One region of the Kitasatospora sp. NPDC024654 genome, then DNA from elsewhere that is predicted to be linked to it. Evidence: riboswitches for the same ligand, from Rfam matches in the RefSeq annotation. Region 1 holds a riboswitch; each other region holds the start of a gene.
The links. A riboswitch is a leader RNA that binds a small molecule or an ion and turns the genes downstream of it on or off. The one in region 1 is predicted to bind cobalamin.
Positions count from the first base shown of each region.

Region 1 (9,756 bases):
ACCAGGTTGACCCGGTCCGGGCCACTCGGCGCCTGGCCCAACACGTGCAGACCGTCCCGGATCTGGGCGTCCTTCACCTCGCACAGCCAGCCGTCGACGTGCAGCAGGAAGTCGTCGAAGCCGTCGTCCTCGGGGCGTTCGTCCAGGCCGAGGTCGTGGTCCAGCCGGGCGGCCTGGATCAGGGTCCAGATCTGGGCCCGGACGGCCGGCAGCTTGGCCGGGTCCATCGCGGCGATGTTGGCGTGCTCGTCGAGGAGTTGCTCCAGGCGGGCGATGTCGCCGTAGGAGTCGGCGCGGGCCATCGGCGGCACCAGGTGGTCGACCAGGGTGGCGTGCGCGCGGCGCTTGGCCTGGGTGCCCTCGCCCGGGTCGTTGACCAGGAACGGGTAGATCAGCGGCAGGTCGCCGAGCGCAGCGTCCGGGCCGCAGTCGGCGGAGAGCGCGGCGGTCTTGCCGGGCAGCCACTCCAGGTTGCCGTGCTTGCCCAGGTGGACGATGGCGTCCGCGCCGAAGCCGCCGTCCTCGCGGGCCGCCCCGATCCAGCGGTAGGCGGCCAGGTAGTGGTGCGAGGGCGGCAGGTCGGGGTCGTGGTAGATGGCCACCGGGTTGGCGCCGAAGCCGCGCGGCGGCTGGACCAGCACCAGCAGGTTGCCGGCCCACAGCGCGGCGAGCACGAGGTCACCGTCGGGGTTCTGGCTGCGGTCCAGGTAGAGCTCGCCGGGCGGCGGACCCCAGTGCTCCTCGACGTCGGCGCGCAGGCCCGCGGGCAGCTTGGCGTACCAGCGGCGGTAGTCGGCGGCCGGGATCCGCACCGGGTTGCGGGCCAGCTGGTCCTCGGTGAGCCAGTCCTGGTCGTAGCCGCCGGCGTCGATCAGGGCCCGGATCAGCGCGTCGCCCTCGTGCTCGCCCTCCGCGGGGACCAGGCCGGGCAGTGCGTCCGGGCCGTCCTCGGGGCCGATGTCCCAGCCCTCGGCACGCAGTCGGCGCAGCAGTCGGGCCGCGCTGGCGGGGGTGTCCAGGCCGACCGCGTTGCCGACCCGGGCGTGCTTGGTCGGGTAGGCGGACAGCACCAGCGCCAACCGCCGCTCGGCGGGCGGGATGTGGCGCAGCCGGGCGTGCCGGACGGCGATCCCGGCGACCCGGGCGGCGCGCTCGGGGTCGGCGACGTAGACGGTCAGGCCGTCCTCGTCCAGCTCCTTGAAGGAGAACGGCACGGTGATCAGCCGACCGTCGAACTCCGGCACCGCCACCTGGGTCGCGGTGTCCAGCGGGGACAGCCCGTCGTCGCTGCCCTCCCAGGTGGCGCGCGGCCAGGTCAGGCAGAGCGCCTGCAGGATGGGCCGGTCCAGCGCGGCGAGCGCGCCGGCGTCCCAGGCCTCCTCGTCGCCGCCGGCCGAGGCGTCCGCCGGGCGGGTGCCGCCGGCGGCCAGTACGGTGGTCACGATGGCGTCGGCGCGGCCGAGTTCGGCCAGCAGCTCGGCCGGGGCGCCGCGCAGCGAGGAGCAGTAGTACGGCAGCGCCTGGCCACCGGCGTCCTCGATCGCCGCGCAGAGGGTGTCCACGAAGGCGGTGTTGCCGCTCATGTGGTGGGCGCGGTAGTAGAGCACCGCGACCCGCGGGCCCTCGGCGCGGCGCGCGGTGCGCTCCAGCGGGCCCCAGTCGGGCGCGGAGGCGGGGGCGGCGAAGCCGTGGCCGGTGAGCAGCACGGTGTCGGAGAGGAAGGCGGCCAGCTCGGCCAGGTTGGCCGGGCCGCCGTGCGCCAGGTAGGCGTGCGCCTCGGCGGCCAGGCCGGCCGGGACGGTGGAGAGCTCCATCAGCTGGGCGTCCGGCGCCTGTTCACCGCTCAGCACGATCACCGGGCGGGGGCCGGCGAGGAGCGCGTCCAGCCCCTCCTGCCAGGCGCGACGGCCGCCGAGCAAGCGGACCACCACCAGGTCGGTGCCCTCCAGCAGGGCGGGCAGGTCCTCGGGGGTGAGCCGGGCGGGGTTGCCGAGGCGGTAGCCGACCGGGCCGGTGCTGGCGCGGGCGGAGAGCAGGTCGGTGTCGGAGGTGGAGAGCAGCAGGATCACGCGGCGGCCCTCCCACGGCGGATGGTGGGGAGGGGCAGGGCGCCGGGAACGGGCAGGCCCTCGGGAACGGGCAGGGCAGGGCAGCGCATACGGCTAGCCTTCCTCGGGGTCCGCGCCCCGTAAGAATCACGGACGGCAGGAGTTCCTGGCTCCCGCGGCCGGTGAGCCGCGGTCACAGTGGCGGGACCGCACCGGTTTCACACCGGTTTCCTCCCCTTTGCGCCGTCGCTGGCGAGGGCGAACCAGCCGGCCCGCCCGGCGACATAGTAGAGCCTCGGTGCCGGCGGGTGGCCGGCAACGGGACGAAGCACACAGCGCGCCGAGGGACACCGGAGACATGGATCACGCTGGTCGCGGGGCATACGTCCGGTCGGATCATCGGTATGCTCGCCGCCATGTCAGCCACTCCCACGCCGCCCGAGCCTGCCCCCGTCCGGGCCGGCCGGGGGCGCGACGACGCCTGCCCGGGGGCGCTGCGGCTGCACGCGGCGGACGACGGCGGACTCGCCAGGGTGCGGGTCCCCGGCGGGCTGCTGGCGGTCGATCAGGCCCTCGCGTTGGCGGAGGCCGCGCAGGCGCTGGGGGACGGCGAGCTGGAGACCACCTCGCGCGGCAACGTGCAGCTGCGCGGCCTGGCGGCGGACGCCGGCGCGGAACTCGCCGCGCGGCTGCGGGCGGTCGGGCTGCTGCCCTCGGAGTCGCACGAGCGGGTGCGCAACATCGTGGCCTCGCCGCTGGCCGGGCTGGACGGCGTGGGTTTCGCGGAACTGCGGCCGTGGGTGCGCGAACTGGACGAGCTGCTGCGCGGCAGTGAGACCGCCCGGGAGCTGTCCGGACGGTTCCTCTTCGCGCTGGACGACGGGCGCGGCGACGTCGCGGCGCTGGACGCCGATGTGACCTTGATCGCACGGCCGGCGGGTGCCGGCGCCTGGCTGCGGCTCGGGCGGTCCGCGCGCGTCGCGGAGCTCGCCGGGCTCGCGGACGGGCCACGACTGGCGCTGCGGGCGGCGGAGGAGTTCGTCCGGCTGCGCAGCGGCGCCTGGCGGGTGAGCGAGGCCGACCCGGACGGCTCGTTGCTGGCGGAGCGGCTGGGTGCCGAGGGCCTGCCGTGGCGTTCGCCGCCCGCGCTGCCCGGTACCCGGCCGGTGGTCGGCGCGGTGGCCGGGGGCGGCGCCCTCTCGGTGGGGCTGCGGTTCGGACGGGCGAGCGTCGAGCAGTGGCGGGCGCTGGCCGGTGCCGCCCGCGGCGAGCTGCGGATCACCCCCTGGCGCGGCGTGGTGCTGCCCGGGGCCGACCCGGCGGCGCTGCCCGGGCTCGCCGCGGCGGGCCTGCGCACCGACCCGCGCTCGCCGTGGGAGCAGGCCAGCGCCTGCACCGGCGCGCCCGGCTGCGCCAAGTCGCTGGCCGACGTGCGCGCGGACGCCGCGACGGCGCTGGCGGTGGACGCGCCGGACGAGGCGCGGCTGCTCCCGGTGCACTGGTCCGGCTGCGAGCGGCGCTGCGGCCACCCCGCCGGCCGCTGGGTCGACGTGCTGGCCACCGGCTCCGGCTACCGCGTCGCGGTGCGCCAGTCCGGCGACAGTGGAACAGAAGTGACGACCCAACAGATGGTGGCAGCGGTCGCCGCCGCCCGGAGGACCACGTGATCGAGTACGAGAAGGACGGTGCGGCGATCTACCGCGAGTCCTTTGCCACCATCCGCGCCGAGGCGGACCTCGCCGGCCTGCCCGCCGACGTCTCCCAGGTCGCGGTGCGGATGATCCACGCCTGTGGGATGACCGACCTGGTCGCCGACCTGCTCTACAGCCCCGGCGTGGTGGCCGCCGCCCGGTCCGCGCTGCGGGCCGGCGCGCCGATCCTGTGCGACGTCTCGATGGTGGCCAGCGGCGTCACCCGCAAGCGGCTGCCCGCCGACAACGAGGTCGTCTGCACCCTCTCCGACCCCGCCGTGCCGGGCCTGGCCGCGGAGTTGGGCACCACCCGCAGCGCCGCCGCGATGGAACTGTGGCGGGACCGGCTGGCCGGCTCGGTGGTCGCCGTCGGCAACGCGCCGACCTCGCTGTTCCGGCTGCTGGAGATGGTCGAGGCGGGTGCGCCCCGACCGGCCGCGGTGATCGGCGTGCCGGTGGGCTTCGTCGGCGCGGCCGAGTCCAAGCAGGCGCTGGCCGAACACCCCTCGGGCCTGGAGTACCTGGTGGTCCGCGGGCGCCGTGGCGGCAGCGCGATGGCCGCTGCCGCGCTCAACGCGATTGCGAGTGAAGTGGAATGACGGATCGTCAGCATTCGGTTGGGCGGCTCTACGGGGTCGGCCTCGGCCCCGGCGACCCGGACCTGATGACCGTGCGGGCCGCCGAACTCATCGGCAAGGCGGACGTGGTGGCGTACCACAGCGCCCGGCACGGCCGCTCGATCGCCCGCTCGATCGCCGCCCGTTACCTGCGCGAGGGGCAGCTGGAGGAGCCGCTGGTCTACCCGGTCACCACCGAGACCACCGACCACCCGGGCGGCTACCGCGGGGCGATGGACGAGTTCTACGCCGAGGCGGCGGCCCGGCTGGCCGCGCACCTGGACGCCGGGCGCGACGTGGTGGTGCTCGCCGAGGGCGACCCGATGTTCTACGGCTCGTACATGCACATGCACAAGCGGCTGGCCGACCGCTACCCGACCGAGGTGGTTCCCGGGGTGACCTCGGTCAGCGCCGCGGCGGCCCGGCTCGGGCGGCCACTGGTGGAGGCGGAGGAGGTGCTGACCATCCTGCCGGGCACACTGCCCGAGGAGGAGCTGACCGCCCGGCTGGCGGCCACCGACTCGGCCGCGATCCTCAAGCTCGGCCGGACCTTCCCCACCGTGCGGCGGGCCCTGGAGCGCTCCGGGCGGCTGGCGGAGGCGCAGTTCGTCGAGCGGGCCACCATGACCGGGGAGCGCACCGCGCCGCTCGCCGAGGTGGATCCGGAAAGCGTGCCGTACTTCTCGCTGGCGGTGCTGCCGAGCCGGATCGGGCTGCCGGCCGCCACTGAGGACGACGCACGGGCCGACCGGGGCAGTGTCGTCGTGGTCGGGCTCGGCCCGGCCGGCCCGCTCTGGCTCACCCCCGAGGCTCGCGGCGAACTCGCGGCCGCCGACGACCTGGTGGGCTACACCACCTACCTGAACCGGGTCCCGGTCCGGGCCGGTCAGCGGCGGCACGGCTCCGACAACAAGGTCGAGGCCGAGCGCGCCGAGTTCGCCCTCGACCTGGCCCGGCGCGGTCGTCGGGTCGCGGTGGTCTCCTCCGGTGACCCGGGCGTCTTCGCGATGGCCACCGCCGTGCTGGAGGCGGCCTGCGCCGACCCGTACCGCGAGGTGCCGGTGCGGATCGTCCCCGGCATGACCGCCGCCCACGCGGCGGCCTCCCGGGCCGGTGCCCCGCTCGGGCACGACTACGCCGTGGTCTCGCTCTCCGACCGGCTCAAGCCCTGGGCGGTGGTGGCCGAGCGGCTGCGCGCGGCGGCCGCCGCGGACCTGGTGCTCGCGCTCTACAACCCCGGTTCGCGCAGCCGGACCACCCAGGTCGGCCTGGCCCGCGACGTGCTGCTGGAGCACCGCGCGCCGGACACCCCGGTGGTGCTGGCCCGCGACGTCGGCGGCCCGGAGGAGCGGGTACGCACCGTCCGGCTCGGCGAGCTGGACCCGGCCGAGGTCGACATGCGGACCATCCTGCTGGTCGGCTCCTCGCAGACCCGGGCCGTTCGGCGCGCTGACGGCAGCGAGGTGGTCTGGACCCCGCGCCGCTACCCGGAGAGCTGAAAGGGCGAGGGGCCCCTCGGTTCACACCGAGGGGCCCCGGGACCTGGCCGTACTGCTCGAGCGGTCAGGTCCAGCTGGTGTCCTCACCCGACGCACCAGCAGACAGCACGACTGTTCGTGCGATTGCCCGACCCTGCTGGATCCCCCCGTACCGCGTCATTTCCCTACCTCTCATCCCCGTGATGGCGAGGCACCCCGCTCACCCCCGTAACGCAGGCCGTGCATGCTGCCGAGGGAGGCGCCGGACCTGCTGGTCAGCGGGATTCCTCGAAACCAATGGTCAGGAGGTGTCGGCTGTCGTCCCCTGCTCGACAGCCGACCGCTCTTGGCCAACACCTAAGAAGGTACCGGTCGGTACCGACAACGGGTACCGCATTTCTTCCCCGGGGGAGGCCGCCCGGAGGGTGGGGCCGGCCGTCGTCGGCGGACGGCGGGTCAGCCCGGGAAAGTCACCTCGGTCAGCCGCTCCGAGGCCTCCCACAGCTGCGCCGCCCGAGCCAGGTCCCGGCACTGCCGCGGCGGCCGGGCGGTGGTCGGCAGCCCGGTCAGCCCGCCGGGGCCGTCCGGTCCGTAGTACCCACCGCTGACCGCGCGCGGGCTGGTGGCCGCGACCAGGGAGGGCAGCGCGCCGCGGGCCGCCTCCTGGGTGAGGCCGGGGATCATCGCCGGCCACTCGCTGACGTTGAGTGCGGCCCGCTCGGGCGCGCGGCCCAGCATCGGCCCGTTGGACGTCAGGTTGGTCCGGGTGTAGCCCGGGTGCGCGGCGTTGGCCCGCAGGCCCCAGCCGTACCGGCGGCTGCGCCTGGCCAGCTCCTGGGTGAACATCAGGTTGGCCAGCTTGGAGCGGCCGTACGCCTCCCACGCGTGGTAGCGGCGCTCGGAGTTGAGGTTGCCGAGGTCGATCCGGCCGAGGTGCGCCGCCAGGCTGCTGACCGAGACCACCCGCGGTGCGCCGCTGCGGCGCAGCAGCGGCAGCAGCCGGCTGGTGAGCGCGAAGTGCCCGAGGTGGTTGGTGCCGAACTGCAGCTCGAAGCCGTCCCGGGTCAGGTGCCGGCTCGGGACGGCCATCACCCCGGCGTTGTTGACCAGCAGGTCGAGCGGCCGGTCCTGCTCGGTCAGCCGGGCGGCGAAGTCGGCCACCGACTCCAGGCTCGCCAGGTCCAGCACCTCGACGGTCACCGAGCCGGCCTTGCCGGTGGTGTCGGTCGACTCCGCCAGGTCGGCGCGGATCCGGGCGGCCGCCGTCTCGCCCTTGGCGGCGGTCCGGACGGCCAGCACCACCTCCGCCCCCGCCAGCGCCAGCCGGCGGGCCGTCTCGAAGCCGATCCCGCTGTTCGCTCCGGTGACCACGGCCAGTCGGCCGCTCTGGTCGGGGAGGGCGATGTCCTTGATCCGGTGTGCCACCAGGGCTCCTCGGGTGGTGGGTGGGAGTTCCGGCCAGGCGACTGGGTCCGGGTCGGGCGGTCTCGCGGTACCCGACCGTGCACGGCCAGGAGCTGACGGTACCTCAGCGGGCCCGTAGCCAGTCCAGAGCGCCCGCGACGTCCGGTACCACCGGCACCCCGGCCGGGGCGGCCGGCCGTCGGACGATCACCACCGGCAGCCCCAGCTCACGGGCCACCGCCAGCTTGGGCGCGGTGGCCGCGCCGCCGCTGTCCTTGGTGACCAGCAGGTCGATCCGGTGTCGCCGGAACACCTCCCGCTCGTCCGCCAGCCCGAACGGGCCGCGGGCCAGCAGCACCTCCAGGTTCGGCGGCAGCGGCGGCTCGGGGGCGTCGACCGAACGTGCCACCAGGTGCACTCCGGGCACCGCGGCGAACGCCGCCAGCCCGAGCCGCCCGGTGGTCAGCAGCGCCCGGCGGCCCAGACCGGGCAGCGCGGCGGCGGCCTCGGCCAGCGAGTCCACCGGGTGCCAGCGGTCGCCCGGGACCGGGACCCAGCCGGGCCGCCGCAGCGCGAGCAGGGGAACGCGGACGGCGGCGGCCGCCTCGGCCGCGTTGCGGCTGATGGCCTGGGCGAAGGGGTGCGTGGCATCGACGAGGGTGTGCACGTGCTCCGACCGCAGCCAGTCGGCGAGGCCGACCGCGCCGCCGAAGCCGCCCACCCGGACCTCCCCGGCCGGCAGCCGGGGCTCGGCGACCCGGCCGGCCAGCGAGCTGGTGACCCGCAGCGCGGGGTCGCCGGCCAGCTCGGCCGCGAGCCGGCGGCCCTCGGTGGTGCCGCCGAGGATCAGGACGTGCTGCTTCAACGGTGTTCCTTCCACCGGTCGGGGCCGGGTCCGCGGGGGCCGGCGTGGCTGAGGCGCCCGACGACCGTACCGCCGCGGCCGTCGTACCGCCGTACCGCCGTGGGTACCGCGGCCGACCCTTGGCGGACCGAGGGGTGACGCCGGGCGAGGAGTCGTTCCGGCGTGCCCGCTGCGGGACGGTCAGCGGGTCGCGGGTCCGGTTCCTACCCGCGCCCGACGTGACGTGCCAAGCCATCCAGGATGAGGGCCAGTCCGGCCTCGAAGGCCGACTCGTGATCCATCGGTGGGACGTCGGCCGTGCGGTCGGCGCCGTCGCCGCGGTCGGCGTCCACCTGTTCCTCCAGGACGCTGCCCAGGGTGAAACGGCCGGCGGCCAGCATTGCCGTCCAAGCGGCCCGCTCCGGCACGCCCGACGCGATCAGGAACGCCGTCTTGTGGGCGAGCCGGTCGAGGTCCACTCCGCCGGGCATGCTGCCGGCGTGGAGCCGCGCGCCGTCGCGGCGCGTCAGCAGGGCCCGCCGGAAGCTGCGCATGTTCTCCGGGAACCAGTCGCGCCAGTCGTCGTCGGGCTCCGGCAGCGGGGCCGTGGCATGGGGTGCCATGGCGGCTTCGGCCATGGCGCTGAGCAGCTCCTTCTTGTTGCGGAAGTGGTAGTAGAGCGACGGCTGTTCGACGCCCAGTCGCTTCGCCAGTTGTCTCGTGCTGACGGCGTCCAGGCCGACCTCGTCGAGCAGGTCGAGCGCGGAGGAGAGGACGGTCTCGCGGTTCATTTTCGCCACCTTGACAACCTATCGCCGATAGGTGACTCTCTCAAAAGGAAACTATCACCGATAGAAATGGTGTGCGGCATGACGCTCGGACCAGGAACCACCTCCCTGAGGGTCCTCATCTGCGGCGGCGGGATCGCCGGGCAGGCTCTGGCCCACTGGCTCGCCCGGGGAGGTCACCGGGTGACCGTCGTCGAGCGCTTCCCGGCGCTGCGGGCCACGGGTGCCCAGGTCGACCTTCGCGGCCAGGGCATAGACGCCGTCGAGCGCATGGGGCTCCTCGACGCCGTCAGGAGCAAGCTCGTGGACGAGCCCGGTGTCGCCTTCGTGAACGCCCGCGGCAGGGTCCGGGCGACGATCATGGCCAACACCTCCGGCAGGGGCCGGCAGACCCTGACGTCCGAGTACGAGATCATGCGCGGGGACCTGGTGCGGATCCTCCACGACGCGACGAAGGACGGCGTGGACCACGTGTTCGGCATCAGCGTGGAGCGTTTCGAGCAGGACGGGAAGAGGGTCGTCGCCCACTTCTCCGACGGCTCCCGCGACGAGTTCGACCTCCTGGTCGGTGCGGACGGGCAGGGATCGCGCATCCGCCGGGCCATCCTTCCGCCGGGCTCTGCCGATCCGTACCGGCCGCTGGGAATCCACCTGGCCTACTGGTTCATCCCGCGCATCGCGTCGGACGGCAACATCCGGGACACCTACCACGCCCCCGGTGGCCGGATGATCATGCGCAGGAGCCACAACCCGACCGAGACCCAGGTCTACTTCGCGCTGCGGGAGCGGTCTTCGGAAGCCTCAGCCGTCCACAGGGAGCCGGTCGAGCGCCAGAAGCAGTTCTGGACCGAGAGGTTCCGCGACGCGGGCTGGCAGGCCGAGCGGT
Region 1 covers NZ_JBVHLF010000015.1:12,929-22,684, reverse strand. The annotation lists gene cobN (cobaltochelatase subunit CobN) at 1-2,069, opposite strand, end outside; cobalamin riboswitch at 2,187-2,331, opposite strand; gene cobG (precorrin-3B synthase) at 2,465-3,715, shown strand; gene ACZ38L_RS11990 (precorrin-8X methylmutase) at 3,712-4,338, shown strand; gene ACZ38L_RS11985 (precorrin-2 C(20)-methyltransferase) at 4,335-5,855, shown strand; gene ACZ38L_RS11980 (SDR family oxidoreductase) at 6,291-7,259, opposite strand; gene ACZ38L_RS11975 (cobalt-precorrin-6A reductase) at 7,363-8,103, opposite strand; gene ACZ38L_RS11970 (TetR/AcrR family transcriptional regulator C-terminal domain-containing protein) at 8,307-8,873, opposite strand; gene ACZ38L_RS11965 (FAD-dependent oxidoreductase) at 8,952-9,756, shown strand, end outside.

Region 2 (9,756 bases), on a different contig from region 1:
GGTGCTCGGCACCCGGGGTGAGTGGATGTCGTAGACACCGGGACCGACCTCACGGGGGTAGCCGGCCTCGGCGAGCTCGTGGGCGACCTGCATGTGCGAGCGGGCCGCCTCCAGGGAGATCACGTCGGCGTCGAGGTCGTCGATGGCGGTCATGATGGCGCCGAACTCGGCGTAGCACATGTGGGTGTGGATCTGGGTGTCGGCCCGAACCGCGGAGGTGCTGAGCCGGAAGGCCTCGGTGGCCCAGGCCAGATAGGCCGTGCGGTCGGCGGCGCGCAGCGGGAGGGTCTCGCGCAGGGCGGGTTCGTCGACCTGGATGACGGCGGCGCCGGCCGCCTCCAGGTCGGTGACCTCGTCGCGCAGGGCGAGGGCGACCTGGCGGGCGGTCTCGGCGAGCGGCTGGTCGTCGCGGACGAAGGACCAGGCGAGCATGGTGACCGGGCCGGTGAGCATGCCCTTGACCGGGCGGTCCGTCAGGTCCTGGGCGTAGCGGTACCAGTCGACGGTCATCGGTTCGGGGCGGGAGATGTCGCCGGCCAGCACGGGCGGGCGGACGTAGCGGGTGCCGTAGGACTGGACCCAGCCGTGCTGGGTGGCGAGGTAGCCGGTGAGCCGTTCGGCGAAGTACTGGACCATGTCGTTGCGCTCGGGCTCGCCGTGCACCAGGACGTCCAGCCCGGCCTTCTCCTGGTAGGCGATCACCTCGCGCACCTCGGCCTCCATCCGTTCCTGGTAGGCGCCGGCGTCGATGCGTCCGGCGCGCAGGTCGGCGCGGGCGGTGCGCAGCTCGGTGGTCTGCGGGAAGGAACCGATCGTGGTGGTCGGCAGCAGCGGCAGGCCGAGCCGGGTGCGCTGGGCCTCGGCGCGCTCGGGGTAGGCCTGGGCACGGCGGGCGTCGGCGGCCGTGGTGGCCGCCGTCCGGGCCCGGACGGCTGGATCGTAGGTGAGGGCGGAGGCGGCGCGGGAGGCCAGGTCGGCGCGGTTGGCGGCGAGTTCGGCGGTGATCGCGGAGGCGCCCTCGCCCAGACCGCGGGCGAGGATGGTGGTCTCGGTGGTCTTCTGCCGGGCGAAGGCGAGCCAGCGGGCCACCTGCGGGGCGAGGTCGCGCTCCCGGTCGGCGTCGAGCGGGACGTGCAGCAGCGAGCAGGAAGGGGCGACGTCGACCCGGTCGGCCAGCCCGAGCAGTACGGCCAGGGTGGACAGCGACTTCTCCAGGTCGTTGATCCAGATGTTGCGGCCGTCCACCACGCCGGCGACCAAGCGCTTGCCGGGCAGGCCGCCGACGGCCGCGAGGTCGTCCAGGTTGGCCGCGCCGGGGCCGGTGAAGTCCAGGCCGACGCCCTCGACGGGAGCCTTGGCCAGGACCTTCAGCGCCTCGCCGGCCCGGTCGAAGTAGGTCGCGACCAGCAGCTTGGGCCGGTCGGTGAGGGCGCCGAGTTCCCGGTGGACCCGAGCGGCGGCGTTCAACTCGGCCGGGGTGCGGTCCTGGACCAGCGCCGGCTCGTCCAGCTGCACCCACTCGGCGCCGGCCGCACGCAGGTCCGCGAGGAGCTCGGCGTAGACGGGCAGCAGCCGGTCGAGCAGGGTGATCGGCTGGAAGTCGGCGGCCACGCCGGGCGCGGGCTTGGCGAGCAGCAGGTAGCTGAGCGGGCCGACCAGCACCGGGCGGCCACGGTGGCCGAGGGCGAGCGCCTCACGCAGCTCGGCGACCGCCTTGGTGGAGTTGGCGGCGAAGACCGTGTCCGGGCCCAACTCGGGCACGAGGTAGTGGTAGTTGGTGTCGAACCACTTGGTCATCTCCAGCGGCGCGACGTCCTGGGTGCCGCGGGCCATCGCGAAGTAGCCGTCCAGCGGGTCGGCCTCGACGGCGGCCCGGTGGCGCGGCGGGATCGCGCCGACGGCGACCGTGGCGTCCAGCACGTGGTCGTAGAGCGAGAAGTCCCCGGTGGGCACCTCGGTGACGCCGGCCTCGGCCAGCCGGTGCCAGTTGTCGCGGCGCAGGTCGGCGGCGGTGGCCCGCAGGACCTCGGCGCTGACGCGGCCGGCCCAGTAGCCCTCGATCGCCTTCTTCAGCTCCCGGTTCGGGCCCTGCCTCGGGTAGCCGTAGACGGTGGCCTGCGGGGTGGTGGAACTCGATGACACGGAACTCTCCTTCGCGAGTCGCGTTGCGATCCCGGGAGAGCACGGAGGTACGAGGGTACGAGAGTGGGGAACGCGGCACCAGGGGGTGCCCGCCCCGCCCCGCCGACCCTCCCACGAGGTCACCGAGATCACCGCGCACCGGTGGCACGCGGGCAGTGGCAGGTCTTCGGACTCGCGGGCACGCCGGGCCTGTTGGTCCGGCACCTACTGGCCGTCGCTTCCCGGGCCCCGCTGGGGCCCAGTGCGTGTGACGGCGGTCGTTCCCACTCACCGCTGCGGGGCAGTCCCGGATTTCCACCGGGTTCCCTCTTGCGACGCGCCTGCCTGGCTGGCAGGGCGAACCAACTGCGAGCCACAGCCTAGGCCCATCGGGACAGCTCCGGCAGCGACTGTCCGGATAGCGGATGGTGGTGTGGGAGGGATCCCGACCGTGGAGAGGTCGGGACCGCCCCGCAGCGGTGAGCCGCCGGGCGCCCCGGTGGCTCGAGCGGGCACCACTCGTCGGACGGTCCGCGCGCCCGGGCCCTGCCCGCCGAGTCGGCGCGGTCCGGGTCCGGGGCGAAGGTGCCGACGCGCTCGTCGACCGCCAGCGACCGGCCGGTGGCGGTCGCGGGTTCCACCCCCACCGGGCGCTCCGACCCCGCCCCGGCCCGCCGGTGCCCCGGTCTCCGTCACGGCGGGCCGGGGCGCCGGCGGGCGCGCCGGGGTCAGTGCTCGTGCCGCCGCAGGACGGGGTAGGGCACGGTGGTGCGGCGGTTCTCGTCGATGACGAGGGGGCCGCCGGCCGGCGGCCGGGCTCGCTGGACGCAGTCCTGCCGTTCGCAGATCCGGCAGCCGAGGCCGATCGGGGTGGCCGCGCGGGGGTCGTCCAGGGCGATGCCCTCGGAGTAGACGAGCCGGTGGGCGTGGCGCAGCTCGCAGCCGAGCGCGAGGGCGAAGGTGGTGTGCGGGGCGCCGTGCCCGGGTCCGCTGCGGGTCACGGTGGTGGCGGCCCAGAAGTAGCGCTTGCCGTCGGGCATCTCGGCGACCTGGGTGAGGATCCGGCCGGGGGCGGAGAAGGCCTCGTAGACCGTCCAGAGCGGGCAGGTGCCGCCGAGCCGGGAGAAGTGGAAGTCAGTGGCGGACTGCCGTTTGGAGATGTTGCCGGCCCGGTCCACCCGCAGGAAGGAGAACGGGACCCCGCGCAGGCCGGGCCGTTGCAGGGTGCTCAGGCGGTGGCAGACGGTCTCGAAGCCGACGCCGAAGCGGGTCTGGAGCAGCTCGACGTCGTAGCGCAGCTCCTCCGCGGCGGCGTGGAACGCCGTGTACGGCATCAGCAGGGCGCCCGCGTAGTAGTTGGCGAGGCCGATGCGGGCGAGCGCCGTGGCCGCCGGGGAGCCGAGGGAGGGCGCGTCGGCGAGGTGGTCGAGGAGCGGGCCGTGTTCGAGGACGGCGAGCTGGGTGGCGAGCTGGAAGGCGCGGCGGCCGTCGGTCAGCCAGGGCGAGAGGTGCAGCAGGCGGGCCACCGGGTCGTACCTGCGGACGTCGCCGGCGGCCGGCCCGGGCGGGGCGGTGGCGACGACGCGGATGCCGTGCCGGGAGGCGAGCCGGTGCTCCAGGGCGTCCGCCGCCCGGCCGGGCACGATGCCCAGCGCGGCGGCGTCGTCCTCGGCGGCGGTGTCCAGCTCGGCGATGTGGTTGTGGTGCTCGTAGAAGAAGTCGCGGACCTCGTCGTGCGGCTCGGCGGGCAGACCGGTGGACTCCCCCGGCCCGGCGAGGGTCACGGCGCGTTCCACCGCGTCACGGTAGCGGCGGTGCACGGCGACCAGGGCGCGGGCGACCGCCGGATGGTCGCGGACCACCTCGGCGAGCTCGTCCGCGGGCAGCTCCTCGCCACTGGCCTCGTCCGCGAGCGCGGCGCGCAGGTCGGCGGTGAGCCGACCGGCACCGCTGTCGGAGAAGAACTCCGGGTCGGTGCCGAGGACCTCGGCGATCCGCAGCAGCACCGGCGCGGTGAGCGGGCGCTGGTTGTGCTCCAGCTGGTTGAGGTAGCTGGTGGAGATCCCGAGTCGGCGGGCCAGCTCGACCTGGCTGAGCCCGTGGTCGCGACGGAGCCGGCGCAGCTTCGCGTGGGCGTAGACCTTCTGGCCAGGCGTGCGGTTCACGGTCCTCCTGCTCGTCGTCGGCGGCGCACGACCCGCAAAGTTAGCAGCCGCGGATTCGCAAAATCCGCACTTCCGCATCGCTGACCTGGACGGATTTCGCAGGATGGACGGGTCGACCACGGGCTCGGCCCGGGGAATGCTGCAAGTGCGCGCCGGGCCCCCCGGAGTCCCCGTCATCGGCACGACACCGTGCCGGAGGGCGGAGCGCCACCCATCCAGCAGGAGCCCGGCAGCCGCCGGGCCGAACCGTCGAGGAGTCCTGTGATCGACCATCAGGTACGGGTCCACCCGAGCGCGAAGGCGCTGCCCCGTGCGGAGCAGATCGCCTGGAAGCTCGCCGCCATGGCCTGCGGCACCGGGCAGCCCGAGGGGGACGTGGCCGCGATGGCGGTCAACCGGGTCATCGACAACGCGGCCGTCGCCGTGGCCTCGCTGCGGCGGCGTCCGGTCGCCGTCGCCCGCGCGCAGGCGCTGCCGCACGGCGGCACACCGGGCGCCTCGGTGTTCGGCACGGCGCCCGGCGTGCGCGTGTCACCGGAGTGGGCGGCCTGGGCCAACGGCACGGCGGTGCGCGAGCTCGACTTCCACGACACCTTCCTGGCCGCGGACTACTCCCACCCGGGCGACAACATCCCGCCGCTGCTGGCCGTCGCCCAGCACACCGGCCGCGGCGGCGCCGACCTGCTGCGCGGCATCACCGCGGCGTACGAGATCCACGTCGGTACGGGCGATCTGCCTGCACGAGCACCGGATCGACCACGTGGCCCACCTGAGCGCGGCCACCGCCTGCGGGATCGGCGCCCTGCTCGGGCTGCCGGCCGACGTCACGTACCAGGCCGTCCAGCAGGCCGTGCACACCACGACGGCGACCCGGCAGTCCCGCAAGGGCGAGATCTCCAGCTGGAAGGCGTTCGCCCCGGCCTTCGCCGGGAAGGCGGCGATCGAGGCGGTGGACCGGGCGATGCGAGGCGAGACCTCCCCGTCGCCGATCTACGAGGGCGAGGACGGCTTCCTCGCCTGGATGCTCGACGGACCCGACGCCGCCTACACGGTGTCGCTGCCGGAGGACGGCGAGCCGCGGCGCGCGATCCTCGACACCTACACCAAGGAGCACTCCGCCGAGTACCAGGCGCAGGCGATCATCGACCTGGCGCGGCGGCTGCGCGAGAAGGCCGGACCGCTTGACCAGGTGCGCTCCATCGTGCTGCACACCAGCCACCACACCCACCACGTCATCGGCTCCGGCGCCAACGACCCGCAGAAGTACGACCCGAACGCGAGCCGTGAGACCCTCGACCACTCGGTGCCCTACATCTTCGCGGTCGCGCTGGAGGACGGTGTCTGGCACCACGAGCGCTCCTACGCCCCCGAGCGGGCCCGGCGCCCGCAGACCGTCAAGCTGTGGCGGAAGATCACCACGGTCGAGGACCCGGAGTGGACCCGCCGCTACCACGACCCCGACCCCGAGCGGCGGGCCTTCGGCGGTCGGGCGGTGATCACCCTGGACGACGGCTCGGTGATCGAGGACGAGCTGGCCGTCGCCGACACCCACCCGGCCGGCGCCCGCCCCTTCGACCGACCGGCCTACGCGGCCAAGTTCCGCACCCTCACCGAGGGCATCGTCACCCCGGCCGACCAGGACCGTTTCCTGTCCGCCGCCGAGAACCTCGCCGACCTGACCGCCCGCGACCTGGACGATCTGTTCCCAGCCGTCGACACCGGGGCCGTGCGCGACTTCGACGCGAGCCTGCCGAAGGGCCTGTTCTGATGCTGCACACCCGCACCACCGCGTCCCAGCGCCGCCGCGCGCTGCGCGAACGGCTGGCGACCGGACGCCTGCTGGCCGTGCCGGGCGCCATCAACCCGCTGTCCGCCCGCCTGATCCAGGACACCGGCTTCGAGGCCGCCTACCTGTCCGGCGCGGTCCTCGCCGCCGATCTGGGCCTGCCCGACATCGGCCTGACCACGTCGACCGAGATCGCCGCGCGCGCCCAGCAGACCACCCGGGTCACCGACCTGCCCGTCCTGATCGACGCCGACACCGGGTTCGGTGAGCCGATGAACGCCGCCCGCACGGTCCAGCTGATGGAGGACGCGGGCCTGGCCGGCCTGCACCTGGAGGACCAGGTCAACCCCAAGCGCTGCGGCCACCTCGACGGCAAGTCGGTCGTGCCCCGCGAGGAGATGACCCGCCGCGTCCGGGCCGCCGTCGACGCCCGCCGCGACCCCGACTTCCTGCTCATGGCCCGCACCGACGCCCGAGCCCTTGAGGGACTGGACGCGGCGATCGACCGGGCCAAGGCGTACGTCGACGCCGGTGCCGACGCGATCTTCCCCGAAGCCCTCGCCGACGAGGCCGAGTTCGAAGCCTTCCGCAAGGCCCTCCCCGGGGTGCCGCTGCTCGCCAACCTGACCGAGTTCGGCAAGAGCCCACTCCTCGACGCCCACACCCTGCAGGACCTCGGCTACGACATCGCCCTCTACCCGGCCACCCTGCTGCGCCTGGCCATGGGCGCGGTCGAGGAGGGCCTGCGCACCATCGCCAGCGAGGGCACCCAGCAATCCCTGCTGCCACGCATGCAGACCCGCTCCCGTCTCTACGAACTCCTCGGCTACCAGGAGTACACGGCCTTCGACTCGGCCGTCTTCGACTTCACCCTCCCGCCCGGCACCTGACGCACCGGAGGCACCACCATGACCACCGCACCCGAGATCCACCGCGGCCTCGCCGGTGTCGTCGTCGACACCACCGAGATCTCCACCGTCATCCAGGAGACCAACTCCCTGACCTACCGCGGCTACCCGGTCCAGGACCTCGCCGCCCAGCGCTCCTTCGAGGAGGTCGCGTACCTGCTGTGGCACGGCGACCTGCCCGACCACGAGCAGCTGCGGGACTTCCAGGCCCGCGAACGCGCCCTGCGCCCGCTCGATCGCACCACCTCCGAGCTGCTGGCCAAGCTGCCCGGGACCTGCCACCCGATGGACGTCCTGCGCACCGCCGTGAGCTTCTTCGGCGCCGAGGACCCCACCGAGGACGACGACCGGCCGGCCCCCAACCTCGCCAAGTCCCTCACCCTGCTGGCCAGGCTGCCCACCGTGGTCGCCGCGGACCAGCGCCGCCGCCGGGGGCTGGACCCCATCGCCCCGGACCCCGACCTCGGCTACGCCGAGAACTTCTTCCGCATGTGCTTCGGCTCCGTCCCGGCACCGGAGGTGGTCCGCTGCTTCGAGCTCTCCCTCGTGCTCTACGCCGAGCACAGCTTCAACGCCTCCACCTTCACCGCGCGCGTGGTCACCTCCACCCTCTCCGACCTCTACAGCGCCGTCACCGCGGCGATCGGCGCGCTCAAGGGCCCGCTGCACGGCGGCGCCAACGAGGCGGTGATGCACATGCTGGAGGAGATCGACGACCCGGCCCGGGCCGCCGCGTGGCTGGACGAGGCGCTCGCCGCGGAGCGGAAGATCATGGGCTTCGGCCACCGCGTCTACAAGCACGGCGACTCCCGCGTCCCGATCATGCAGAACGCCCTGGACGAGCTGGTGGCCCGCGCCGCCGACCCCGCGGCGGCCCGGCTGGCCGCCCTGCACACCGCGCTGCGCGAGGCGATGCTGGAGCGCAAGGGCATCCACCCCAACCTCGACTACCCCGCCGGGCTCGCCTACCACCTGATGGGCTTCGACACCCCCACCTTCACACCCGTCTTCGTGATGAGCCGCATCACCGGCTGGACCGCCCACATCACCGAGCAGCTGGCCCACAACGCGCTGATCCGGCCGCTGGCCTCCTACGACGGCCCGGGCCAGCGGCCGGTGCCGGCTCTCGGGTAGGCCACGGTCGGGGGCGCCGGGCAGCTCGTGTCGATCACCGGCGCCCGGTACTCCTCCCCCGGGCGCGGCACCATACGGAGGCGGGGAACGTCCGGACCACCTCGTCAGGTCTTCGGCGCGGGCCGCTGGCCGAGGGCGCGGGCCACCAGGCTCGCCGTCATCCTCTCCACCACCGCGCGGTGCCGGTGACGCCGGTGTCAGCCCCGGCCGGCCAGGGCGAGCCGTACGGCCGCCGCCGGACTGTCGGCCAGGAGAGGTCCGGGGACGGCCTCGCCCAGCGCGTCCGTGATCCGCCAGCCGCCGAGACTGACGACCGGCTTGACGCCTCGTCTCATGGCCATGGCCACTTCGGAGAGCGTGCCCCACGACCCGCCGACGGCGATGACCGCGTCCGCGGAACCGACCAGGACGCTGTTCCGGGCCTGGTTCATGCCGGTGGCGACGGCGGCGGTCAAGTAGGGCGAGGCCCCGGACCTGTCGGCCCCGGAGAGGACGCCGATGACGAGACCGTCCGCGCCGGCCGCCCCCTCCGCGGCGGCGGCCATGACACCGCCGTAGCCCCCGCAGAGCACGACCGCACCCGAGCGGGCCAGCAGAGCACCGACCTCCCGGGCAGCCGCTTCCTCGGCCGCACTGCACTCCGCGGGCCCACACACCGCCACCTGGATCACCGCTGCTCCGTCCGCCGATGGTTCGCGCCGAAGGCCCGCGCGACGCAGCCGCTGTCGCCCTGCTGCCGTCGCGCGCCCCGGCAAGTGCGTGGATGCCGTGGGGAGCGGGATCTCGCACCTCCCGTCGTCCCTACGGACACCGCATTCTCCCCCGACCGAGCCCGAAGGCCGTCCGCAACACGGCACCAGACCAGGCCCCAGGTCTTCCTGGCGCGCGAAACACCGGCAGGCCCCCGACGCGGCTTCAGCGCGGGGGCCGCCGGTGTCTCGGCGTTCCTCCGCCACTCGGCGGTCCCTCTCCAAGTCTGCTGCCTGGCATAGGAGTTCGGACGCGCCGGTGGGATCACGGCCTGGCGGCCATTGGTGCGGGGGGCGGGGTGGGTGGCCCCCGATGCGACTGGTGGTCGTGTTCTTGAGCTCGTGCGGTCGGGAACCCGACCGCCAGATCGGATCGGCGCCGGTCGTTCAGCTCAGGCGCTGCTCGGCGAAGGCGATCATCGCGTCCCGGTGGTACTCGGCCAGGCCGGGGGCGATCGCCTCGAAGACCGACTTCCACTCGCTCTCGTCCACGTAGGTCTGGGCGAGGCGCTTGAAGGCCGCGGCGTCGGGCGTCCAGAACTCGCTCACGCCCCGGTGGTGCACGGCGATCTCCTCGAGCACCTCCGGGTCGTTGGCGGGCCTGCCGGCCTCCATGAACTCGGCCACCCGGACCATCTCCGCGGTCCGCTCGCGCTGGAGGCGCTCGTAGTCAGCGGGGGTCAGGGACTCGAGCGCCTTGCGGGACTCGTCCCACTCCCTGGGCCAGCGCGTGCGGGTGTAGGCGTCGTGCTTGGCCGCGTCGAACTCGCGGAACAGGTTTTCCGGCCGGTTGATCTTCGACATGGGCGTCCCGTCCTTCCTCTGTTGCAGCATGACGATCGTGCGAGTGACCGTGTTGACGAGCACTCTCAGTTGGTCATATTCAGCCAGGA
Region 2 covers NZ_JBVHLF010000051.1:14,043-23,798, reverse strand. The annotation lists gene metE (5-methyltetrahydropteroyltriglutamate--homocysteine S-methyltransferase) at 1-2,142, opposite strand, end outside; cobalamin riboswitch at 2,283-2,504, opposite strand; gene ACZ38L_RS26135 (short-chain fatty acyl-CoA regulator family protein) at 2,850-4,286, opposite strand; partial or broken gene ACZ38L_RS26130 (MmgE/PrpD family protein) at 4,548-6,054, shown strand; gene prpB (methylisocitrate lyase) at 6,054-6,962, shown strand; gene ACZ38L_RS26120 (bifunctional 2-methylcitrate synthase/citrate synthase) at 6,981-8,114, shown strand; gene ACZ38L_RS26115 (TIGR00725 family protein) at 8,312-8,785, opposite strand; gene ACZ38L_RS26110 (MerR family transcriptional regulator) at 9,251-9,756, opposite strand, start outside.
Region 2: another riboswitch for cobalamin. It lies ahead of metE (5-methyltetrahydropteroyltriglutamate--homocysteine S-methyltransferase); the one in region 1 lies ahead of cobN (cobaltochelatase subunit CobN).

Region 3 (9,756 bases), on a different contig from region 1:
GGACCCGGGTCGCCAGGGCGACGGTCTCCTCCGGCGCGTGGTACCCGGGCACCGGGGTGCCGTAGATCAGCGCGTACTCGTGCGGGTGCTCGACGGCCCAGCCGCGCACCGCGCCACAGAGCGCCCGCCAGCGCTCCCGTGCGCCCTGAGCGCGCTCCGCACGGGTGGGGCCGGCGCCGGCCGTCGATCCCCCTCGGGCGGCGCCGGCCGACCCACCCACCAGCGCCCGCTCGACGGCCTCGGCCAGGTCGGTGTAGGCATCGACGATCAGGGCGGTCAGCAGGTCGTCACGGCTCGGGTAGTACCGGTAGAGCGCCGAGGACACCATCCCCAGCTCACGCGCGACCGCGCGCAGTGAGAGCTGCTGCGCCCCCGCCACGGCGACCTGGCGGCGCGCCTCTCGCTTGATCTCCTGGGTGAGTTCCTCGCGAGCCCGCTCCCGGGCGGTCCGAATCACTGCCATGCGTGACAGCCTGCCACATTTCGGAGCACTGCACACGACTTAGATCAGTAGTCACAATTCAGATCAACAGTCCATAACAGGAGCAGTGCTCTCACAAGAGATCGCCGACCATAAACGAGAGCACTGCTCTTGACTCAGCCGGCCGCCACTGGAAGAGTCCAGTGCACCGAAACGAGAGCACTGCTCTCGAAAGAGTGCACCGCTCCACACCACTGCACCGCCGCCCCGCCCCGCGTCGCACACCAAGGAGCCCCCTCATGGCATCGACCGACGGCTCACCGACCGACGGCCCGCGCTACCTCGACCCCTCCGGCAGCCGCGCCGCCGCGATCGGCAACCGTCTGGTCGCCGGACTCGCCGGGCTGGGCCTCAGCCTCCGGGGTTCCCAGGTGCTGGCAGTGCGCGGGCGCAAGAGCGGGCAGTGGCGCACCACCCCCGTCAACCCGCTCAGCCACCACGGCGAGCGCTACCTGGTCGCCCCGCGCGGCCACACCCAGTGGGTTCGCAACCTGCGCGCCGTCGGCACCGGCGAGCTGCGCCTGGGCCGCCGGACCGAGGCGTTCCGCGCCACCGAGCTGGCGGACGACGAGAAGCCGGAGGTGCTGCGCGCCTACCTCAAGCGGTGGCAGTCCCAGGTCAGCGGCTACTTCGAGGGGGTGGACGCCGACGCCCCCGAGGCCGAACTGCGGCGGATCACCCCGGGGTTTCCGGTGTTCCGGATCAGCCGGAGCTGAGCCGGCCCCGAGCGCCGGCGCACCCACCGCTCCGTCGCCGCCCACCGCGCCACCGCCGCCGGCCGGCCGAGCGGGAACCCTCCGGCCGGCTCCGACCTGCGCCTTGGCAGACTGACCTGATGGACATCGTCATCCGTGCCGCCCTCGAAGCCGACCTCGAACAGGCCGGCGAGGTCACCGTCGAAGCGTTCGTCGGTGACGGCCACACCCAACCGGACGGGTCGTACGTGGAGCTGCTGCGGGATGCTCGCCGGCGTTCCGCCGAGGCCGAGCTGTACGTGGCCGTCGATCCCGCCGATCTCTCGCGCGGGGCGGCCGGGCGCGTCCTCGGTTGCGTGACCTTCGCGGTCGGCGGCAACCCGTGGGCCGACATCGCCACCCCCGAGGAGGGCGAGATCCGGATGCTGGCCGCCGCCGCGGCCTCGCGTGGCCGCGGGGTCGGTGAGGCCCTGGTGCGCGCCTGCGTCACCCGCAGCCGCGAACTCGGCCTGGCCGGCATGGCGTTCTCCACCCGCCCGGCGATGACCGCCGCCCACCGGATCTACGAGCGGGTCGGCTTCCGGCGCACCCCGGAGCGCGACTGGTGCGTCCGCCCGGGGGTCGACCTGTTGGTCTACAGCCTCGCCTTCTGACCGGCGCGCCCGGTCAGCCCACCGCCGCCGCGCGTTGCAGCAGGCGGGTCCGCAGGTACGCGTCGAAGGCCGGCGCGGCGGCCGTGGCGGTGGCGTCCTGCGCCGCGCCGCCCGGCTTCACCGTGCCCTCGACCGTGAGATAGCCGTACCGGCCCAGCGTGCCGTGCGTGCCGGCACAGCCCGGACCGGTGCAGAACGACACCGCGCCCGGGGCGGCCAGGCCCTGGAGCTGCCCCTGGAAGCCGGCGAACGCGGCGTCGGCCTGGCTCCGGTGGTCGAAGACGGCGACTCCCAGGGTCACCACGCTGTCCCTCGTGACGAAGCTGACCCTGATCACCTGACGGCAGTCCTGGGCCGCGAGCAGGTTGCCCAGCCCGCCGGTGGTGGCCTTCCAGCACGGCTCGGTGGCCGCCTCGGCGGCCCGGGTCCAGGTGGCGCCGGCCACCGTGACGGTCGGCTCGGGGAACAGGCCGGCGGCGGAGAGCGGCGCGGTGTCGGTGGCGGCGTCCCAGAGCGGGGTGGTCGGGTCCACCGACGCCGTCGAAGCCCCCGCGGCCGCCACGGCCGCCGCCCGAGGCGTGGCCGGGGACCTCGCGAGCAGCACCGCCGCCCCGGCCCCGCCCAGCACCACGAGCACGCCCAGTGCCCCCAGCAGCACCCGCAGCCGGCCCCGGCGACGGGCCTCGGCCGCCGAGCGGTCGGCCAGCGCGGTCCAGTACTCCACCGGAGCGGTGGCCACGACGGGCGGCGCGCCCGGCAGCACGCCTGGTGGCTCTCCCGGGTACCCCGGGTACCCGAAGCCCGCTCCCGAATCCCCCGCCCCTTCACTCACGGGTGACGATCCTATGACACCCCGGCAGCTGACACGCCGGGATCCCCGCCGACGCACCCTCAGCCCGCCCGCACCGGGCCGTCCACCCAGCCCGGTAATCGATCCGTGTCCGAAGCGGTGGCTCACCGACCCGCCTCCGTCACCAGTCCGCCACGCCACGCCACACTACATGTGGGTGTTACATCCATCAGCCACCACTACATGTATGCTCGCTCTCGCTGTCGACGCAGGGGAACCCGGTGTGAGTCCGGGACTGCCCCGCAGCGGTGAGCGGGCGCCCCCACGAGGCGCCGGCGAGTCCGAGTACCTGCCGACGGTGTGCCACACGGCTTCCCCGCAGAGGCCTTGAAGCACGTCCAGCTTGTGTCCGGGCCTCGCGGGTGGGCCGGGGATGCCGCCGCAGCGCGCCGCCGGGTACGGGTGGCCGCGCCGAGCTCCCCTGCGCTGCCCCGGTCCGGTTCGTCCCACCGTCCGTCGCCGTCGCCAGGAGAGAGCGCCTTGACCACCGCTGCCTCAGCCACCCTGCCCGCCCAGGGAACCAGCACCGACCCCCTCGACCGGTCGGAGCCCGGCGCCGCGCTCCTCCGGACGCTGACGGACCGGAGCAGCGACCTCCCCCAGGTGGACCCCGGCCACGTCGCCGCCGCCGCACTGCGCGGCCGGCACGCCGGCTCCGACTTCGCGGAGCTGCGCGGGCTGGCCGTGGAGGCCGCCGCGTCGATGATCGCCGAGGACCCGCAGTACTCGAAGCTGGCCGCCCGACTGCTCGCCCAGGAGATCGCCGACGAGGCCGTCAGCCAGGGCGCGATCTCGTTCGCCGCCTCGATCGCCGTCGGCCACACCGAGGGCCTGATCGGCGACACCACCGCCGACTTCGTGGCCCGACACGCCGCCGCGCTCGACGCGCTGATCGACCGCCGGGGCGACGACCGCTTCGAGTACTTCGGCCTGCGCACCGTGCAGTCCCGCTACCTGCTGCGCCACCCGATCACCCGCAAGGTGATCGAGACCCCGCAGCAGTTCATGCTCCGGGTCGCCTGCGGCCTGGCCGTCGGCGACAGCGCCGAGTCGGTCACCGAGGTGGCCGAGCTGTACCGGCTGATGAGCACGCTCTCCTACCTGCCGTCCTCGCCGACCCTGTTCAACTCCGGCACCCGGCACCCGCAGATGTCCTCCTGCTACCTGCTGGACTCGCCGCTGGACAACCTGGACTCGATCTACTCGCGCTACGCGCAGATCGCCCGGCTGTCCAAGCACGCCGGCGGCATCGGCCTGTCCTACTCCCGGATCCGCTCGCGCGGTTCGCTGATCCGCGGCACCAACGGCAAGTCCAACGGCATCGTCCCGTTCCTGCGCACCCTGGACTCCTCGGTCGCCGCGGTGAACCAGGGCGGCCGGCGCAAGGGCGCGGCCTGCGTCTACCTGGAGACCTGGCACGCCGACATCGAGGAGTTCCTCGAGCTGCGCGACAACACCGGCGAGGAGGCGCGCCGCACGCACAACCTCAACCTGGCGCACTGGATCCCGGACGAGTTCATGCGCCGGGTGAACGCCAACGCCGACTGGTCGCTCTTCTCCCCCGCCGACGTCCCCGAGCTGGTCGACCTGTGGGGCGAGGAGTTCGACGAGGCGTACCGGAAGGCCGAGGCCGCCGGCAAGGCGGTCCGCACCATCCCGGCTCAGACCCTGTACGCCCGGATGATGCGCACCCTCGCGCAGACCGGCAACGGCTGGATGACCTTCAAGGACGCGGCCAACCGCGCCGCCAACCAGACCGCGCTGCCCGGCCGGACGGTGCACTCCTCCAACCTCTGCACCGAGATCCTGGAGGTCACCGACGACTCTGAGACCGCGGTCTGCAACCTGGGTTCGGTCAACCTGGGTGCCCACGTGGCCGCCGGCGCCACTGCCGGCGACCTGCTGAACGCGATGGACTGGGACCGGCTGGACACCACCGTGCGCACCGCGGTCACCTTCCTGGACCGGGTCATCGACATCAACTTCTACCCGACCACCGAGGCCGGCACCTCCAACTCCCGTTGGCGGCCGGTCGGTCTGGGCGTGATGGGCCTGCAGGACGTCTTCTTCCAGCTGCGGATCGACTTCGACTCGGCCGAGGCGAAGGAGCTCTCCACGCTGATCTCCGAGCGGATCATGCTGACCGCCTACGAGCGCTCCAGCGAGCTGGCCGAGCAGTTCGGGCAGCACCCCGCGTACGGCGAAACCCGGGCCGCCCGGGGCCAGTTGCACCTGGACCACTTCGCCGGCGCCACCCCGCACTGGGCCGAGCGCTGGGACGCCCTGCGGGCCCGGATCGCCACCACCGGCCTGCGCAACGCGCTGCTGCTGGCGATCGCCCCGACCGCGACCATCGCCTCCATCGCGGGCGTCTACGAGTGCATCGAGCCGCAGGTCTCCAACCTGTTCAAGCGGGAGACCCTGTCCGGCGAGTTCCTCCAGGTGAACCCTTACCTGGTACGGGAGTTGAAGGACCTCGGGGTCTGGGACCAGCAGACCCGGGACGCCCTGCGGGACGCCAACGGTTCGGTGCAGGAGCTCAACTGGCTGCCCGCCGAGGTCCGTTCGCGCTACCGGACGGCCTGGGAGCTGCCCCAGCGCGCGCTGATCGACCTGGCCGCCGCCCGCCAGCCGTACCTGGACCAGAGCCAGTCGCTCAACCTCTTCATGGCCGCACCCACCATCGGCAAGCTCAGCTCGATGTACGCGTACGCCTGGAAGGTCGGTCTGAAGACCACCTACTACCTGCGGTCGCGACCGGCCACCCGGATCGCGCAGGCCGCCACCGGCGCCGCGCGCCCCGCCGTCGCGATCCCCTCCCCCACCCTCACCCCGGAGCAGGAGGCCGCCATCGCCTGCTCCCTGGAGAACCCCGAGTCCTGCGAGGCCTGCCAGTGAGTACCACCCCCAACCGCCCGAACAACCTGCTGGACCCGGGCTTCGAGCTGACCCTGCGCCCGATGCGCTACCCGTCGTTCTACGACCGCTACCGGGACGCCATCAAGAACACCTGGACCGTCGAGGAGGTGGACCTGCACTCCGACGTCGCCGACCTCGCCAAGCTGAGCGAGGGCGAGCGGCACCTGATCGGCCGGCTGGTCGCCTTCTTCGCCACCGGTGACTCGATCGTCGCCAACAACGTGGTGCTGAGCCTCTACAAGCACATCAACTCACCCGAGGCCCGGCTCTACCTCTCCCGGCAGCTGTTCGAGGAGGCGGTGCACGTCCAGTTCTACCTGACCCTGCTGGACACCTACCTGCCCGACCCGGACGACCGCGCGGCGGCCTTCGCGGCGGTGGAGAACATCCCCTCCATCCACCAGAAGGCGCAGTTCTGCTTCAAGTACATGAACGCGGTCGACCACATCGACTCGCTGCAGAGCAAGGAGGACCGCCGTGCCTTCCTGCTCAACCTGATCTGCTTCGCCGCCTGCGTCGAGGGCCTGTTCTTCTACGGCGCCTTCGCGTACGTCTACTGGTTCCGCAGCCGCGGCCTGCTGCACGGCCTGGCCACCGGCACCAACTGGGTGTTCCGCGACGAGTCCATGCACATGGACTTCGCCTTCTCGGTGGTCGACACCGTGCGCGAGGAGGAGCCCGACCTCTTCGACGAGGAGATGGCCAAGCAGGTCACCGAGATGCTGGAGGAGGCCGTCGAGGCCGAACTGCAGTTCGCCCAGGACCTGTGCGGCGACGGCCTGCCCGGCATGAACACCGAGTCCATGCGCCAGTACCTGGAGGCCGTCGCCGACCAGCGGCTGGCCCGCCTCGGCCTGCCGATCCGCTACGGCTCCAGCAACCCGTTCGGGTTCATGGAGCTGCAGAACGTCCAGGAGCTGACCAACTTCTTCGAGCGCCGGGTCTCCGCGTACCAGGTAGCCGTGGAGGGTTCGGTCTCCTTCGACGACGACTTCTGAGAAGGACGTCCCGGGAGGACTTCCGAACCGGCGGCAACGGCCGCCGTCCCCGAGCGGGTTCGCTCGGGGACGGCGGCCGTCCGGTGTTCAGCGCGCGGTGAGGTAGGTGTCGCTCTCCCAGAGCGCGCCACCGTTGCTCGGCCCGCCGCCCGCACGGTAGACCACCAGGTTGCCGTCGTCCTGCATCACCGCGTAGGCCCCCGGGTGGCCCCAGGTGCCGCTCGCCCAGAGCGCGCCGCCGCTGTTCGGCCCGCCGCCCGCCTGGTAGACCACGAAGTTGCCGTCGCTCTGCTGGATCGCGTAGGCGCCGGGGTTCTGCTCGGTGTCGCTGGCCCACAGCACCGCGCCGTCCCGCCTGCGGTACATCACCAGGTTGCCGTCCGCCTGCATCATCAGCCGGGTCAGCGCGCCCTCGGTCCACTCGCCCGGGCCGAGCACCGTGCCGCCGGGCAGGACGGGCCAGACCTGGTACGTCCCCGAGTCCCACAGCGCGCCGCCACGGGTCGGACCGCCGCCGGGCGCGTAGACCACGAAGTTGCCGTCCGCCTGCACGGTGGCGGAGGAGCCGGGCCGGTAGGTGGCGCTGCTCCAGATCGGCGTGCCGTCAGGCCGGTAGACCACCAGGTTGCCGTCCCACTGCATCAACACGTGGGCGCCCGGGTTGCCCTGGGTGCCGGTGCTCCACATGGCCGGATCCGCCGCCGAGTCGCCGACCGCCGCGTAGGCGACAAGGTTGCCGTCGGTCTGCATGGTCACCGTCATCGTCGAGCTGGAGACGCTCTGCCCGGCGTCCAGCCGCTGGCCGGGGGCCAGGTTGTTCGCGCCGGCGGGCGAGCCGACGTCCAGCGCGTCGCCGTCGATGTTCAGCCGGCTGCCGCCCCAGGTCTCGCTCACCCCGCCGGAGTACTGGTGGACCCGGCGGTCGTTCGGCCAGTAGCCCGGTCCGGGCAGGCCCATGGCGGCGGACGAGGTGGTCTGGTCGGCGTTCCAGGCCGCCGACCAGACCACGTCCGGCCGCGGGTAGCCGCTGTTGTCGTACTGCCCGGCGAGATCCCTGATCCCGCTGCCGGCGCTGGAGTAGACGCCCGCGCGGTAGCCCGCGGCGTGCAGCCCGTTGGTCCAGCCGGCCAGGTAGGCGAGCACCCGGGCGCTGTAGCCGGCCGGGTTGTAGGCCTCCAGGTCGGCGTAGAGCACCGAGCCCGGGTGGAAGCCCAGCCCGGCGGCCTTGTTGGCCGCGTCGGCGGCGGCGGCGGCGCCCTGCTGGCCGGCGGCGGTCGGGTCGGCGTCGATCAGCACCGAGCCGATGGTGGCTTGCGGGCCGACGTAGACCGGCAGGAAGGTCCAGCCCTGGGCGGCCCGCCCGCCCACCCAGTCGGCGGTCAGGTTCGGTTGGGCACAGGCCTGCGAGGGGCCGCCGATGTAGATGCCGACCGAGCGGTACGGCGAGTGCCCGAGCCAGGCGGACATCGTCGCGGCGGACGGCGCGGCGCAGGTGTCGAACCCCCTGCCGGTGGCGTCGGTGCCCGGCACGGCCGTGCTGCCCGCGGCCTGCGGCACGGCGGCCGGACGTGGCGGGCGCACCGGGGCGGCCTTATTCAGCCGCGCGCCGGCCAGGATCCGGTTGACCCGCCGCGGGTCGGTTCCGTAACTGGCCGTCACCTGGAGGCCGGTGCCGCGCAGCTCGGCCCGCAGTTCGTGGTCCGCCGCCCCGGCCGCCAGCACCTGCGCGGGCAGTTCCCGGCCCGGCTCGACCACCGGCGCGGCCTCGCGCCCGGAGACCGGCGCCGGGACCGGTTCGATCAGCAGGTTGTCACCCCGGCCGGCCGGCAGGTGCGCCGGGCAGTCCTGCTCGGCGCCCGGGGTGCCCAGGTAGACGGTGTGCCGGTCGAGCCGGACGCAGCTGTCCGGCTCCCGGTCCAGGTCGACCACCCGCCAGTCGGCCGGCACCCGCAACTGGTAACCCTGGTACTCCACCAGCCGGGTGGCGCTGTCGGCCCGGGCCCCGGCCGCGCCGGTGGAAAGCGAGGCCGCCGCCACGATGGTGGCGGCGGCGATACCGGTCAGTCGTCTCCGCACGGCACGTCCCCCTGGGGATACGATCGGTGACTAGCCATCAACAGATCGTATGCGGGGCTCTTGCGCCCTCCGGGGTACGCCACTCCGCGCCGTCCCTCGAATGCGCCGACGCGGCCGCCCCGCCGAGCGGGACGACCGCGGATTCGCGCCGACGACGTGTCAGTCGTTCGGGACCGTGGCGTACTTCGCGGTGCCCTCGGCCATCTGCCGCAGCGCGTCCTTGCGGTCGCGCTTGGAGAGCCGGTCGATGTAGAGGTAGCCGTACAGGTGGTCGGTCTCGTGCTGCAGGCAGCGGGCGAAGAAGCCGGTGCCCTCGACCCGGATCGGGTTGCCGTCCTTGTCCTGGCCGGTCACCGCGGCGTAGTTGGGGCGGGGCAGCTCGGCGTAGGCGGTCGGCACCGAGAGGCAACCCTCGTTGCCGTCGTCCAACAGCCGCCGCTCGGCCGGCAGTTCCTCCAGCACCGGGTTGATCACGTGGCCGATGTGCCGGACGTTGTCGTCGTCCGGGCAGTCGTAGACGAACACCTTGGCGTCCACGCCGATCTGGTTGGCCGCCAGGCCGACGCCCTCGGCCGCGTACATCGAGACGAACATGTCGTCGATCAGCGCGGACAGGTCGGCGTCGAAGACGGTGACCTCCTTGCACTCGCGGTGCAGCACCGGGTTGCCCACCACCGTGATCGGGCGCGCGGCGCCCTTGGAGAGGTCCGGCTCCTCACCGATCACCGTGACCGGGGCCTCGGCGTGCTCGTGGTCGTGCTCGTCGTGCTCGTGCTCGTGCTGGTCCGCCATCGCTGCTTCCGCTTTCTGGATCTCTCCGAATGACAGCCCTAGCGTACGGCCCCGCGAGCCGGGCTGGTCCTTACCGGTCCTAACAGACCTCTTCGACGTCGCGATAGGCCCGGGTGGTGGGCGAGGCCGCCACCCAGCGGTCCAGCAGCAGCCGGACCAGGCCGGCCGGGGCCGCGATGCCGCACTCCCGCTCGGTCAGCCAACCGGCGCCGTCGCTGCCCTGGCTGAGGTGGCTGAGGTGGCCGGGGTGCGCCGCGTCACCGTCGTCGTGCGGGTCGTGGTGCACGGTCCG
Region 3 covers NZ_JBVHLF010000006.1:35,737-45,492, reverse strand. The annotation lists gene ACZ38L_RS05560 (TetR/AcrR family transcriptional regulator) at 1-463, opposite strand, end outside; gene ACZ38L_RS05555 (nitroreductase family deazaflavin-dependent oxidoreductase) at 721-1,197, shown strand; gene ACZ38L_RS05550 (GNAT family N-acetyltransferase) at 1,317-1,829, shown strand; gene ACZ38L_RS05545 (hypothetical protein) at 1,843-2,592, opposite strand; cobalamin riboswitch at 2,861-2,990, shown strand; gene ACZ38L_RS05540 (ribonucleoside-diphosphate reductase subunit alpha) at 3,184-5,577, shown strand; gene ACZ38L_RS05535 (ribonucleotide-diphosphate reductase subunit beta) at 5,640-6,596, shown strand; gene ACZ38L_RS05530 (glycoside hydrolase domain-containing protein) at 6,684-8,672, opposite strand; gene def (peptide deformylase) at 8,832-9,464, opposite strand; gene ACZ38L_RS05520 (tetratricopeptide repeat protein) at 9,544-9,756, opposite strand, start outside.
Region 3: another riboswitch for cobalamin. It lies ahead of ACZ38L_RS05540 (ribonucleoside-diphosphate reductase subunit alpha); the one in region 1 lies ahead of cobN (cobaltochelatase subunit CobN).